2 regions of the Peribacillus sp. NPDC006672 genome follow, and region 1 is predicted to be linked to the other one. Evidence: riboswitches for the same ligand, from Rfam matches in the RefSeq annotation. Region 1 holds a riboswitch; the other holds the start of a gene.

Region 1 (6,781 bases):
CCTCAGCTGAATCAAGCTACGTAACGGGCATGACCTTATATGCTGATGGCGGAATGACCAATTATCCAGGATTTCAAGCAGGAAAAGGCTGATTTTGGTGCATCCAAAGGGAATTTCGAAAAGCTTTTTCAACCCCACTTTTTTAATGGCGGTATGCTTTGAGGGAATCTAAACGTATTGTATGGATCATAGGTCGTTTTCACTTCTCGAAGCCGTTTGAAATTTTCTCCATAGTACGCAGTTGGCCAATCTTTAATGAGGGCATCCGGCCAATTCACATAGTCACCAGTAGTATACGGAGACAAGGCGTACTTAAGTTCCTTGATCCAATGAATGTTTTGCCGCTCTTCTTCTGGATTAGTCCATGTAGCCAAATACTCCTGAGCGATTAAAGCATTCCGATAATAAAATGCCGTTTCCTTTGGTTCCGTACGGCCTGCCGCTCCTCCAAGGGATTGATGCCAAATGGCTGCATTTTCATTCGGGGCGTTTTCCAGAAAATGCTTCATCGTCAAGATTGCTCTCTTAGGAAAAGTTTTTTCAATGAAAGAACCTGACTTCTTACGATGGGCCGGTTGACTTCCACTCGGATCATCAAAGAATCGTACAGCTTCAATGTACGGGACTTCCTTAATCATGACATTTGTTGGTGAACCAGTTTTCGTCAAAGGTTTTAGAATCTGCTTTAACCTATATGACGTTCCAACAAATTCACCTTGAGCGATAATTTGGTTTACTTCCTTTGCCTTGAATTCAATTTCAGAAGTTAGACATTCATCAGCTTGAGGGGCCCAATCCTGCCAGGCATTAAACACCGCTTCGAAATCTTTCCACCCCCATGTGACGGAGAAAATTGATATCCTTGATACAGGGTATACCCTGAAAGTAAGAGAAGTGACTATGCCAAAGTTTCCCCCTCCACCCCCGCGACATGCCCAAAATAAATCACTATTAATTTTCCTATTTGCTTTAATGAGTTTGGCGCCCCTCTTTCCACACGCCCTTACCATTTCTATTTCAACCAGATTGTCACAAGTAAGTCCAAAACGCCTCGTTAACATACCTATACCACCACCAAGCGTAAGACCTACAAGACCAACACCGCTTTCGGTCCCAGCCGGAATCGTCGTGCCATACTTCCATAGCTTATTATATACTTGCCCTAACTCAGCTCCGGCTTCAATTTTTGCGATCATTTTTTCACGATTGACCTTAATCTTGTACATTTCACTAATATCAATGACTAGACCGCCATTCACTAATGAAAAGTTTTCATAACTATGCCTGCCGCTCCTAACCCGGAAAGGTGTATGATTTTCCCTGGCCCATTTCAGTGAATTCAACACATCATTGGTATTTTGACAAAACACAACGACCTTTGGGAATTTAGGAAAACTTAAGTTATTATTTACCCTGGCATGCTCATACTCGGCATCATTAGGTCTAACAATACGCCCGGTAAGCTTTGTTCTCTCCAAAATATAAACCCCTTTCTCAGATGATGTAGAGAATTATATATACTATGAAAACCTTTAGGAAGAGACACATGCTATAGGTGGAAGTGATTTCAATTAATCTAATTCATATTTTCACCTCAACCTTCGCACTAAAAAGTAGAATATAGTTTTTTACTTAACTCGCAAGTTTTCATTTTTCACTTGTGACTTTTCATGTTTTACTTGTGAATTCCAGCAAAGACTAAAAAAATCCCTAAAACAAAAAACCGTTCCAATCGCCAGCACTTTTTAATAAATAAAAAACATGGTCATAAAATAACCATGTTTTCTTTATACTCATATAGCTGTGTCTACACAAAAAAATATTTATTTCTATAAATCAAGTGCTTGCCCAGGGGCGCGGCTTATACTCTAAATGCTCCCCCATGGGCCAGTTACATAAATAAGATTATTTTAAATTCCACCTTCAGTATTCTTTTGAATTTGAAAAAATTAGGTGAATCAAGGTTCAAAAAACAAACATTTGTTTTTTAGAACATATGCTAAAACATTAGCCTATATGTGCAAAATAAACCGTTCATTTTTTACAAATTATATCTCAACAACATTTACATAGAATTTATGCACCAGTTAGGAAAATCTTATTTTCTAACAAAGGAAATACTTGAAATACTCCAGGCCTTTATTGAGAATTTCCCCTGCAATAACTGTTCTTTCCTCAAAAAAAGTCATGCACAAGTTGGGAAAAATGCCTGAGGGATGAAGATTTCTCTTTATCTCTCTTTGTTTTGTCCACAATTTATGCACGACTTTAATTAGTGTCAATTATATTTAAACTTATGGGAAACACACTCGACATAGCTAGAGTGATGAATGTAGATTAAACAAGATGATCTCCCAAAATCCTTATTATAGAAAAACTCGTATTACTCTCATCTTTTTATCGAATGGCACGTGAATTCTTAACTGGAAACCTCATCATCGGATTTAACATCCAATGGTATTCGTTTATCCATTTTCAGCATGTAATAACTTACTACGACCAATGCTAGGAAAACGATCCCGACAACCAAGGAAATCCTAGTACTGGGATTGATCCACATACCCACAAGCACCATCAGTAAAAAGGCAATTGTCGCATAGTTACTGTAAGGGGCCAACGGCATTTTGAACGGATGTTTTTCCATTTCAGCAGCATTTACCTTTCTGAATTTAAGCTCACTGATAAGTATGACAAACCATGGAATCATTCCGGGTAAAACACTCGCACTGTACACATAAAGGAATAATTCCGGCGGTGCAAGGTAATTCAGGACAACCCCAATGCCCAATCCTAATAGTACAGCGATCGTACAATATGCCGGCACTCCACTTTTAGAAACTTTTGCAAAGATTTTCGGAGCTTGGCCATTCAATGCAAGTGTATAAAGCATACGCCCTGCACTGAAGATCCCACTGTTGCATCCGGACATTGCCGCAGTGATTACGACAAAGTTAATGATGCCTGCCGCTGCTGTGATACCGACTTTAGCAAAGGTTGAAACGAATGGGCTTCCGATGTCATCTAGTTTATCCCAAGGATAAACCGTCACGATGACGAATATAGCTCCAATATAGAAAATTAAAATGCGCCATATGATTGTTTGGATCGCTTTTGTTACGGTCTTCGTTGGATTTTTCGCTTCTCCGGCCGTGATGCCGATAAGCTCAACGCCTTGATAGGAAGACACGACAAGGGAAAGCGCAAAGAAGAATCCTGTCCAGCCTCCCGTAAAGAAGCCGCCATTTGCCCAAAGATTCGATAATCCAATTGCATCTCCGCCATTCCCTATTCCAAAGAAAATAAGGCCAAGGCCGGCAATAATCATCAATATGATCGTTATTATTTTTATAAGTGCAAACCAAAATTCAAATTCCCCGAAAGATTTTACGGAAATGAGGTTGGCTGCCCCCAAGATGATCATGGCGACCACACCTGGAATCCAAGCTGGTAACTCCGGGAACCAATACTTCATATACATTCCAACGGCGATGATTTCGGACATCCCTACGATTACCCATTGAAACCAATTGCTCCAAGCAGTCATATAACCTGCCAAAGGATGTATATAGCTGCTAGCAAAGGAAGCAAAAGAACCCGTTGTCGGTTCTAAATATAGCATCTCCCCCATGGAACGCATAATGAAAAATATAAATATACCTGCGATGGCATAAGCAAGCATTACAGAAGGCCCTGTCCATTTAATCGTGCTCGCCGATCCCATGAATAACCCGACACCGATGGTTCCGCCCAAAGCTATCATCTGAATGTGACGTGCCTCCAGCCCTCTCTTTAATTCCTTGTTTGACATGATTAACTCCCCTAGATGCAATATTAGCAGCAATGCTCTTCCATCCTTACCGCCAATCGACTCTCTATTAATTATTGTGGTTTGAAATGACTTATCGTAATCATATAAATAACACTTTAATTTTGTTTTCTTATCTTATAATAGTAAATACTCCTTAAAAATACAAATGTATTTTTCAAGAAAACAGTTGTTAAATATATCTTGGCGATTTTTAAAATACCTTTATAAAAAAGTGAATCAGTATTTTATAATAGTGATTACAAAAAAAAAGAATAGAAAACAATCACTTCTGCTTTGAGCCCATTCAAAGTCCTTTCAAGTGAACGTTAAAAAGATTAGAACATTTCAATGTGTTATAAACCTCATAAGACCTGGCTAACTTTTAAAAAAATTTGTTGACCTTCCGAAAAATAGATGATAGAATTCCAATATTATTTTATAAGTATAATGAATGTTTCATAAGTGGAAGATCACCACAGACAGACATTTTTACACAACCGCATACAAGCAAGCGATGAATGCTATGGATGACACTATAGCAGGAGCAGCTTCTGGAGAGACTGTACAAGATGCAGCGCCGAAGGATTCACAATCTCAGGCAAAAGGACAGAAGAGTAACGAATGATAAATTGTTATTCTGAACCCTTTAAGAGATTGGTATTATCCAATCTCTTTTTTTATTGTCCACTTTGTGATTGGACTGAAACAACACTCGTGAAAACCATTGGAAAATGCAAGCTGGGTGAAAAAATCACGTCCCTCTCCAAGACCATGCAGGTTTGAAATCATTCACTACCAAGACTATAAAAGACGGGGGCGTACGAATTGGCTAAACAGGAATTAAAAAGAGATTTAAAAAATCGTCATGTACAACTTATTGCAATAGGAGGAACCATTGGTACCGGCTTATTTTTAGGATCCGGGAAAGCCATACAATTGGCAGGTCCATCCATCATCTTCTCCTATCTAATAATTGGAATTGCCTTGTTTTTTGTGATGAGGGCCCTAGGCGAATTGCTCTTATCCAATGCAGGGTATACGTCATTCACTGAATTCGCAACCGAATATGTCGGCCCATGGGCTGGCTTTGTGACTGGTTGGACATATTGGTTCTGTTGGATCATGACCGCAATGGCCGATATTATAGCTGTCGGTGTCTATATACAATACTGGTTCGATATCCCTCAATGGATTCCGGCTCTAATATGCCTTGTCATTCTGTTAGGTTTGAACCTATTGACCGTTAAGTTATTTGGCGAATTGGAATTCTGGTTTGCCATCATTAAAGTAATCACGATCATCGCCTTGATATTCGTAGGGATCATTCTTTTGGTCATCGGCTTCAATACCAATACCGGAACGGTTTCCCTAACGAACCTATGGACTCATGGAGGCATGTTCCCCAATGGCATTTCCGGATTCCTGCTGTCTTTACAGTTGGTCGTCTTCTCCTTTGTAGGTGTCGAATTGGTCGGGGTTTCAGCTGCAGAAACGGCAAACCCAAGAAAGAACATTCCGTCTGCCATCAATAAAATCCCTGTCCGGATTTTACTTTTCTATGTTGGTGCCATATTCGTCATTCTCTGCGTCAACCCTTGGACACAACTGGATGCCACGAGCAGCCCATTTGTAGAAGTCTTTGCGCTAATCGGCATTCCTGTCGCTGCAGGTATCATCAATTTCGTCGTTTTGACATCAGCTGCTTCTGCATGCAACAGCGGTTTATTTTCAACAAGCCGAATACTCTATACGTTAAGCAGGAATGGAGAAGCCCCTGCTAAACTGGAAAAATTAAATCAACAGGCTGTTCCAAGCAATGCCTTATTAACATCAACAATCGTTGTATCACTAGGAGCATTGTTAAGCAAACTGATACCGGAACAGGCATTTACCGTTGTGACAACCATCAGTGCCATCTGTTTCATATGGGTATGGAGCATCATCTTGATCTCCCATATCAAATATTCGAAAACACGGCCGGACCTAAGAGCCGAATCAACTTTCAGGGCTCCTTTTACACCCTTTATCAATTACGCCATTTTAGGATTATTCCTGTTCATCCTTATCGTTATGCTATTCGCTGAGGCTACACGGCTATCACTGCTCATGACGCCAATCTGGTTCATGGTCTTGGTGATACTATATAATTATCAGAAAAAAAGATAACAAAGGGATAAAGCCTTGAACTCTATAAGAATTCAAGGCTTTATCTTTTATCAGTCGGCGCTGTTGCTAAAAATATATCAAGTAACTGCATTAAATTTCATATAAAATAGTGTAAGCTTATATTTATAATCGGTCCTTTATCAAAGAAGGCACATCCGTAGTATGAATTTTCCATCCCAGTTTGGTTCACCCATCCATCAGTGGCACTGAAGTAAAACCCCCATTGTTGGACGTTTCACTTTATTTAAAACGGAGGGGTTTGTTTAATGAAGATTATATATATCCTTACTCTAGTTCCTTTTATAGGCATACTAGGATTTCTACCTTTTGTTAATAGAATAGAACCTTATGTATTAGGGATGCCTTTCAATATGTTCTGGATGGCTATGTGGGTAGTCCTCACCTCTGCCATCTTGGGCATCATGTATAAGCTGGATCCCCGGAATCGGGAAGGTGACCAGGAATGAATATTTCCCTCTTAATCATTTTAGCCTTTTTACTGCTATCGATATTTTTAGGCATTCGTTCTTCAAAAGGAAAAGATATGAACTTGGAACAATGGACGGTGGGCGGACGCGGTTTTGGTGCAATATTCGTCTTTCTGCTGATGGCTGGGGAAATCTATACGACCTTCTCCTTCCTTGGTGGCAGCGGCTGGGCTTATGGCAAGGGCGCACCCGCTCTATATGTTCTTATTTACATTACTTTGTCTTACGTATTATCCTATTGGCTCCTTCCGGAAATATGGAAATATGCCAAAGAAAATAAACTGATGTCCCAATCCGATTTTTTTGTAAGCAAATATAA
Region 2 (6,781 bases), on a different contig from region 1:
AATAGGTTTGAATTTGGAAACAGCATCGTACAATGCTTGCTCGGTTGGAGAAAATTCAATGGTGATGGTTTCCACATGCCTTTTTGTCCATTCAATACCAGTATCGGCCCTCCGGTTTCGAATCATAACCGTGTTGACCAATTCCTTTAGGTGTTCATCTTCAATTATGTTCCGGCCTTTCCCTTTATATTTTTCCGAAAAGAGTGAGGCATTTCCTAAGTGGCCTGGTTTCAATAACGAAACGAGGTGAAAAATTTCTTCAACTTTATTTTGAATGGGAGTAGCTGTCAGAAGTAAACAAAATTTCTTTTTCAGATTTTGGACGAATTCATAGTTTTTCGTCTTATTATTTTTAAGTTTATGAGCTTCGTCAATGATGATGAAGTCATATTCCTGATTGAAAATGATATCACGATGTGGTGCACGTTTCGCTGTATCAATGGATGAAATGACCACATCACAGGAGTCCCAGACATAACTTTTTCTCTGAACGACTGCCGGAATATGAAACTTCGTATTCAATTCAAAAGCCCATTGTGTTACAAGGGAAGCCGGTACAAGGATCAATACCTTCTTTACAAGGCCTCTGATCATATACTCCTTGAGGATCAAGCCGGCTTCAATTGTTTTTCCGAGCCCTACCTCATCTGCTAAAATAGCCTTTCCATTCATCTTTTCGACCACTTGCTTTGCAGCTTCCAATTGATGGGGAAGCGGGGTTAACTGAGGAAGGTGCTTGGGTGCCTGTAAACCTTCAAAATCAGGGATGATGAGATTTTCCTCCATTTGAACCGCCAACTTATATAGTTCCCAATTTCCCCATGGACCGTCATTATCCATCTTTTGTAAAAACTCGTCATTCCATTCAGAATTGAAGGATATATTGATTTTCATAGAAATAACTCCCTCTTAAATCATAAATTCCTTAATATAAGGTCAAAACCCGAACATTTCATATGTGAAGTAAGAAAAATATTTCTCTTCAAAAGATATTGCAGAGATAAGTTTCTTAGGGTAGGATATAAGTATATTTAGAAAATTCCAATTTCCAAACGCTAAAAAGAATCTTTGTATCGATGGCAGTTCGCGTTTTCTTAGTATGGGCTATAGGCACCTGCTTTATCCAAAATTTACTGAAGGAGATCATTCAAACGGTTTCTGAAGTTTTTGGAGATTTGGCAGAGAAGGCATTCCAAGATGCTCAAAGGTTTTACTAATGGGTGGGGCTTATTCACTTAATTTCATTGGTAGACCATTATATGCGGGTGAAGATAAGGGGAGAGACTACGGATGTAGCGCCGAAGGAGCAAACTTAGCAGTGAATCTCTCAGGCAAAAGAACTCTTATTGGACGCAACTCTGGAGAGCGCCGCCCGTTTGGGACGGCCACCAAAGGGGAAAACCTATTATATAGGTAAACTTTCAGGTTTCAGGACAGAGAAAAAGCTCAAACGGGCTTTCTCTGTCCTTTTTTGTGCTTTTTTCACATCATGAATCAGGATATCTGATGCGTAAGGACAAAAAGCTTTTGATAATGAAGCCAATTTAATTTTAAAAAATCTGAGGGGGGTCATTTTTTGACCAATTTAAAAAGAACACCACTATTTGAGGTTTATCGTGAATGCGGAGGGAAAACGATTGATTTTGGCGGCTGGGAACTTCCTGTCCAATTTTCGGGTATAAAGGACGAACATGAAGCGGTACGTACAAAAGCGGGTTTGTTCGACGTTTCGCATATGGGGGAAGTTGATGTTAAGGGTCCTGGGAGTCTTTCCTTTTTACAGAAGATGCTGACGAATGATATATCAAAGCTGCAAACGGGCGGTGCCCAATATACGACTATGTGTTACGAAAACGGCGGGACGGTTGATGATCTCATCGTTTATAAAAGGGCGGAAGACGACTATCTGCTCGTGGTCAATGCAGCGAATACAGAAAAAGATTTCGATTGGCTGCAAGCTAATCTAACGGAAGATGTCCAAATTACGAATGTATCGAGTGACTATATACAGCTAGCACTTCAAGGACCATCTGCAGAGAAGATATTGCAAAAACTTTCGGAAAATACTACCTTAAGTGAAATTGGATTTTTCAAGTTCAAGGAAAATGTCATGATAAATGGTATCTCCACGTTGGTATCCCGTACTGGATATACTGGTGAAGATGGTTTTGAAATATATAGCGACAGTGAAAACGGCCCTGCCCTTTGGAAGGCGATTTTGGATGCCGGAAAGGAAGAAGGGATACAGCCGATTGGTTTAGGTGCTCGTGATACACTGCGTTTTGAAGCGAAGCTGCCGCTGTATGGGCAGGAGCTTTCAGCGGACATTACTCCAATAGAAGCCGGGATTGGTTTTGCGGTAAAAGTGGATAAGGAAGCCGATTTTTTCGGGAAAGCCGTTCTTGCTGAACAAAAGGAGAAAGGGGCACCCCGCAAGCTCATGGGAATTGAAATGATTGACCGTGGCATTCCTCGTCATGGGTATAAGGTTTACAGCGGGGACAAAGTCATTGGGGAGGTCACGACTGGTACCCAATCACCAACGCTGAAGAAAAACGTAGGATTGGTACTTATCGATAAAGAATATTCGGTGCTGGATGCGGAAGTTGAAGTGGAAATCCGTTCCAAACGTTTGAAAGCCGTTATAATACAAACACCTTTTTATAAAAAACCACGTAAATAGAGGGGAATGGTCATTAGATGAAACATCGTTATTTACCCATGACAGAGCAAGATAAACAAGAAATGCTGGAAGTTATAGGGGTACCTGCTGTTGAAGAACTTTTCAATGATATCCCTGAAAGTGTTCGCTTTCAAGGAGAATACGATATCAAACCTGCTAAATCGGAACCTGCATTAATGAAAGAATTATCAAGGCTTGCTGCCAAGAATGCGGATCTTAAAAACTATGCTTCCTTCCTTGGTGCGGGTGTCTATGACCATTATGCACCGGTCATCGTCGATCACGTTCTTTCCCGTTCTGAATTTTATACGGCTTATACACCTTATCAGCCTGAAATTTCACAGGGTGAGCTGCAGGCCATCTTTGAATATCAAACGATGATTTGTCAATTGACGGGTATGGACGTAGCTAACTCCTCCATGTATGACGGCGGGACTGCGCTAGCTGAGGCGGCCATGCTTGCTTCAGGTCAGACACGGCGCAAGAAGATTCTCATTTCAGGAGCAGTTCACCCTGAATCAAGAGAAGTTGTGAAGACATATGCGAAAGGGCAACGCGTGGAAGTGATTGAAATTCCTTATAAAGACGGTGTGACGGACATGGCTGCTTTAAGGGAATTAATGAATGATGACATTGCAGGAGTGATTGTTCAATATCCGAATTTTTTTGGTCGAATAGAGCCATTGAAAGAAATGGAAGAAATCATTCATGGCGTCAAGTCCATGTTTATCGTTTCCAGTAATCCGCTTGCACTTGGGGCTTTGACACCCCCTGGTTCACTCGGTGCAGATATCGTGACGGGAGATGCTCAGCCATTTGGCATACCAGCGGCATTTGGTGGACCTCATTGCGGATATTTTGCCGTCACGAATAAACTTGTAAGGAAAGTCCCGGGCCGACTCGTCGGTCAAACGGTGGATGAAAATGGAAAAAGAGGGTTTGTGCTAACGCTTCAAGCTCGTGAGCAGCACATTCGCCGTGATAAGGCCACATCCAACATTTGTTCCAATCAAGCGTTGAATGCCTTGGCAGCTTCTGTTGCAATGACAGCGCTTGGGAAAAAGGGTGTCAAAGAAATGGCCGTGCAAAATATTCAAAAAGCGCATTATGCGAAAAAAGCTATAAAGGCAAAAGGGATAGAAGTGATGTTCGACGGTCCTTCATTTAATGAATTTGTCATTAAACTGCCTGCTTCGTTTTCAGAAATCAATAAAAACCTTTTTGAAAAAGGGATGATTGGCGGTTTTGATTTAGGTACGGTTTATCCTGAGCTGAAAGACCATATGTTGGTTGCGGTAACGGAACTTAGAACAATAGAAGAAATCGATGCACTTGCGCAGGAATTGGGGGATCAACATGAATAATCAAGATCAATCACTCATTTTTGAAATCAGCACTTCCGGTCGAATCGGGTACAGTCTGCCAGAAATGGATGTTGCAACTATTCCGCTCGAAGAAATTCTTCCTGCCGACTACATCCGTGAAGAAGAGGCAGAGCTTCCTGAGGTGTCCGAACTAGATATCATGCGTCACTATACAGCACTTTCCAAACGGAATCATGGGGTGGATTCGGGTTTTTATCCGCTGGGTTCATGCACGATGAAATATAATCCGAAAATAAATGAAAATGTGGCACGCTTTAACGGTTTCGCCCATATCCATCCATATCAAGACCCGACTACAGTCCAGGGAGCCTTGGAACTATTATTTGATTTGCAGGAACATTTAACGGAAATCACAGGGATGGATCTAGTAACATTACAACCTGCAGCAGGTGCACACGGTGAATGGACAGGATTGATGATGATTCGCGCTTTTCACGAAGCGAATGGCGATACAGAACGGACGAAAGTGATTGTACCTGATTCTGCACACGGTACGAATCCTGCCTCTGCAACTGTTGCCGGACTTGAAACGATTACAGTGAAGTCCGATGAAAATGGGTTAGTCGACCTAGAGGATTTAAAGCGTGTTGTCGGACCGGATACGGCGGCCTTGATGCTGACGAACCCCAATACATTGGGATTGTTTGAAGAGAACATTTTGGAAATGGCACAACTTGTCCATGATGCCGGTGGGAAGCTTTACTATGACGGAGCCAATCTGAATGCAGTGCTTTCAAAAGCACGCCCGGGTGATATGGGCTTTGATGTGGTTCACTTAAATCTCCATAAAACATTCACAGGTCCGCATGGCGGCGGCGGTCCGGGTTCCGGACCTGTAGGGGTAAAGTCGGATTTGATTCCCTATTTGCCTAAACCGCTTGTGGTCAAACAAGATGATCAATTCGTTCTTGATTATGATCGCCCGCAATCCATTGGCAGGGTAAAACCTTATTATGGGAACTTCGGGATAAATGTGAGAGCTTATACGTACATTCGTTCAATGGGTCCTGATGGTCTTAAAGCCGTCACAGAGAATGCGGTCATCAATGCCAATTATATGATGCGCAGATTGGAACCTTATTTTGACTTACCATATAATCGTCATTGTAAGCATGAATTCGTATTAAGCGGACGCAGGCAAAAGAAATTAGGGGTCAGGACACTAGATATAGCCAAAAGATTGCTGGATTTCGGGTATCATCCGCCAACCATTTACTTCCCGTTGAACGTTGAAGAAGGAATGATGATAGAACCGACTGAAACGGAGTCAAAAGAAACGCTGGATGCGTTCATCGATGCTATGATCCAGATTGCCAAGGAAGCGGAGGAAACTCCGGAAATCGTTCAGGAAGCCCCGCATACAACCGTTATAAAGCGGCTTGATGAAACTCTTGCTGCAAGAAAACCGATTCTGCGTTATCAAGCCTAGCCTGATAGCTTACATGAAAAAATCCCTGCCTGTCGGCGGGGATTTTTTCATGTTTATGTATCCTGTGAAAGAATTTATCAAAGTCCAAGAGCCTTGATGTACATGAAGGGCTTCTTGATCAAAAAGAGCCCATGCGAAGATGGGGCCTTATTTCTTTGCTTTGATTTTACCGGTCCACATTTTGAAACCGCCCTTTAGGTGAAAAAGTTCCCTGTAGCCCTTTTTGTAAAGCATGGCTGCAGCTCTTCCACTGATGATTTCGCTTTGAGCGTACAAGTATACAGGCTTGTCCGGCCTAATTTCGACCAAGCGAGTTTTCATTTGCGTCATAGGGATGTTTCTTGCGCCTAAGATATGACCATTATCGAAATCATTCGGTTCCCGCACATCGATTAGCTGCACTTTTCTGTAGTTAGCGATAAATTCGTCCTGTGTTAATGTTTTAACGATTTTACGCTGGCGGTACCAATTAAAAAGTGAATAAGCAATAACCACTCCTATGATGATGAGCAGTGTATATAATATTTCCAAGCATAAAAACCCCCTTCTACCTAAACGATTACAGACAATCCTTATTATATAATTGCTTTACCCAATAATCAAAAAGAATTTTCATCAAATTCTTTATCGACTTGATAGCACTTTCTTTTTTAGAGTGTTAAAGTCTGTTAAACTACTACATGTGAGTTTTTTAGTGGGGTATAAAGGAATTACTGAAAAACAGTCTATTGAAATGAGGGGTAAGGATGACTAAGGAAAAATGGGGTTTTATAGATTCTGGATATTGTTCACCGGCTTTTAATATGGCGCTGGACGAAGCACTGTTAAACTGGCAAAGCAAAGGGGAAATTCCGCCAATCATACGCTTTTACGGTTGGAATCCAGCGACATTGTCGATTGGTTATTTTCAAAAGGCAGAAGCGGAAATCGATATGGAAGAGGTCAAAAGGCAGGGTCTTGGTTTTGTTCGCAGACCAACAGGAGGACGAGCGGTACTGCACGAGCATGAATTGACTTATAGCGTAATCGTTCCAGAATCTTATCCAGGAATGCCATCTACCGTTACTGAAGCATATCGTGTCATTTCTGAAGGAATATTAATGGGGTTCAGGAATCTTGGATTGGATGCTTATTTTGCTGTGCCTCGGACCGAACAGGAAAAAGCGGCTTTAAAGGCGCCAAAGTCTTCAGTCTGCTTTGATGCTCCAAGCTGGTATGAACTGGTTGTTGAGGGCAGGAAGGTCGCTGGCAGTGCACAAACCAGGCAAAAGGGCGTCATCCTTC

Evidence for each region. A riboswitch is a leader RNA that binds a small molecule or an ion and turns the genes downstream of it on or off. The one in region 1 is predicted to bind glycine.
Region 2: linked by a shared signal. The riboswitch ahead of gcvT (glycine cleavage system aminomethyltransferase GcvT) and the one ahead of ACQKKK_RS18680 (amino acid permease) in region 1 are both predicted to bind glycine.

What each region holds. Positions count from the first base shown of each region.
Region 1 covers NZ_JBNNOR010000012.1:15,355-22,135, reverse strand. The annotation lists gene ACQKKK_RS18695 (glucose-1-dehydrogenase) at 1-92, shown strand, start outside; gene ACQKKK_RS18690 (FAD-binding oxidoreductase) at 129-1,478, opposite strand; gene ACQKKK_RS18685 (amino acid permease) at 2,420-3,808, opposite strand; glycine riboswitch at 4,350-4,428, shown strand; gene ACQKKK_RS18680 (amino acid permease) at 4,634-5,974, shown strand; gene ACQKKK_RS18675 (DUF3311 domain-containing protein) at 6,241-6,441, shown strand; gene ACQKKK_RS18670 (sodium:solute symporter family protein) at 6,438-6,781, shown strand, end outside.
Region 2 covers NZ_JBNNOR010000001.1:549,806-556,586, forward strand. The annotation lists gene ACQKKK_RS02775 (DEAD/DEAH box helicase) at 1-894, opposite strand, end outside; glycine riboswitch at 1,266-1,353, shown strand; glycine riboswitch at 1,357-1,439, shown strand; gene gcvT (glycine cleavage system aminomethyltransferase GcvT) at 1,577-2,683, shown strand; gene gcvPA (aminomethyl-transferring glycine dehydrogenase subunit GcvPA) at 2,701-4,047, shown strand; gene gcvPB (aminomethyl-transferring glycine dehydrogenase subunit GcvPB) at 4,040-5,497, shown strand; gene ACQKKK_RS02795 (rhodanese-like domain-containing protein) at 5,645-6,028, opposite strand; gene ACQKKK_RS02800 (lipoate--protein ligase family protein) at 6,244-6,781, shown strand, end outside.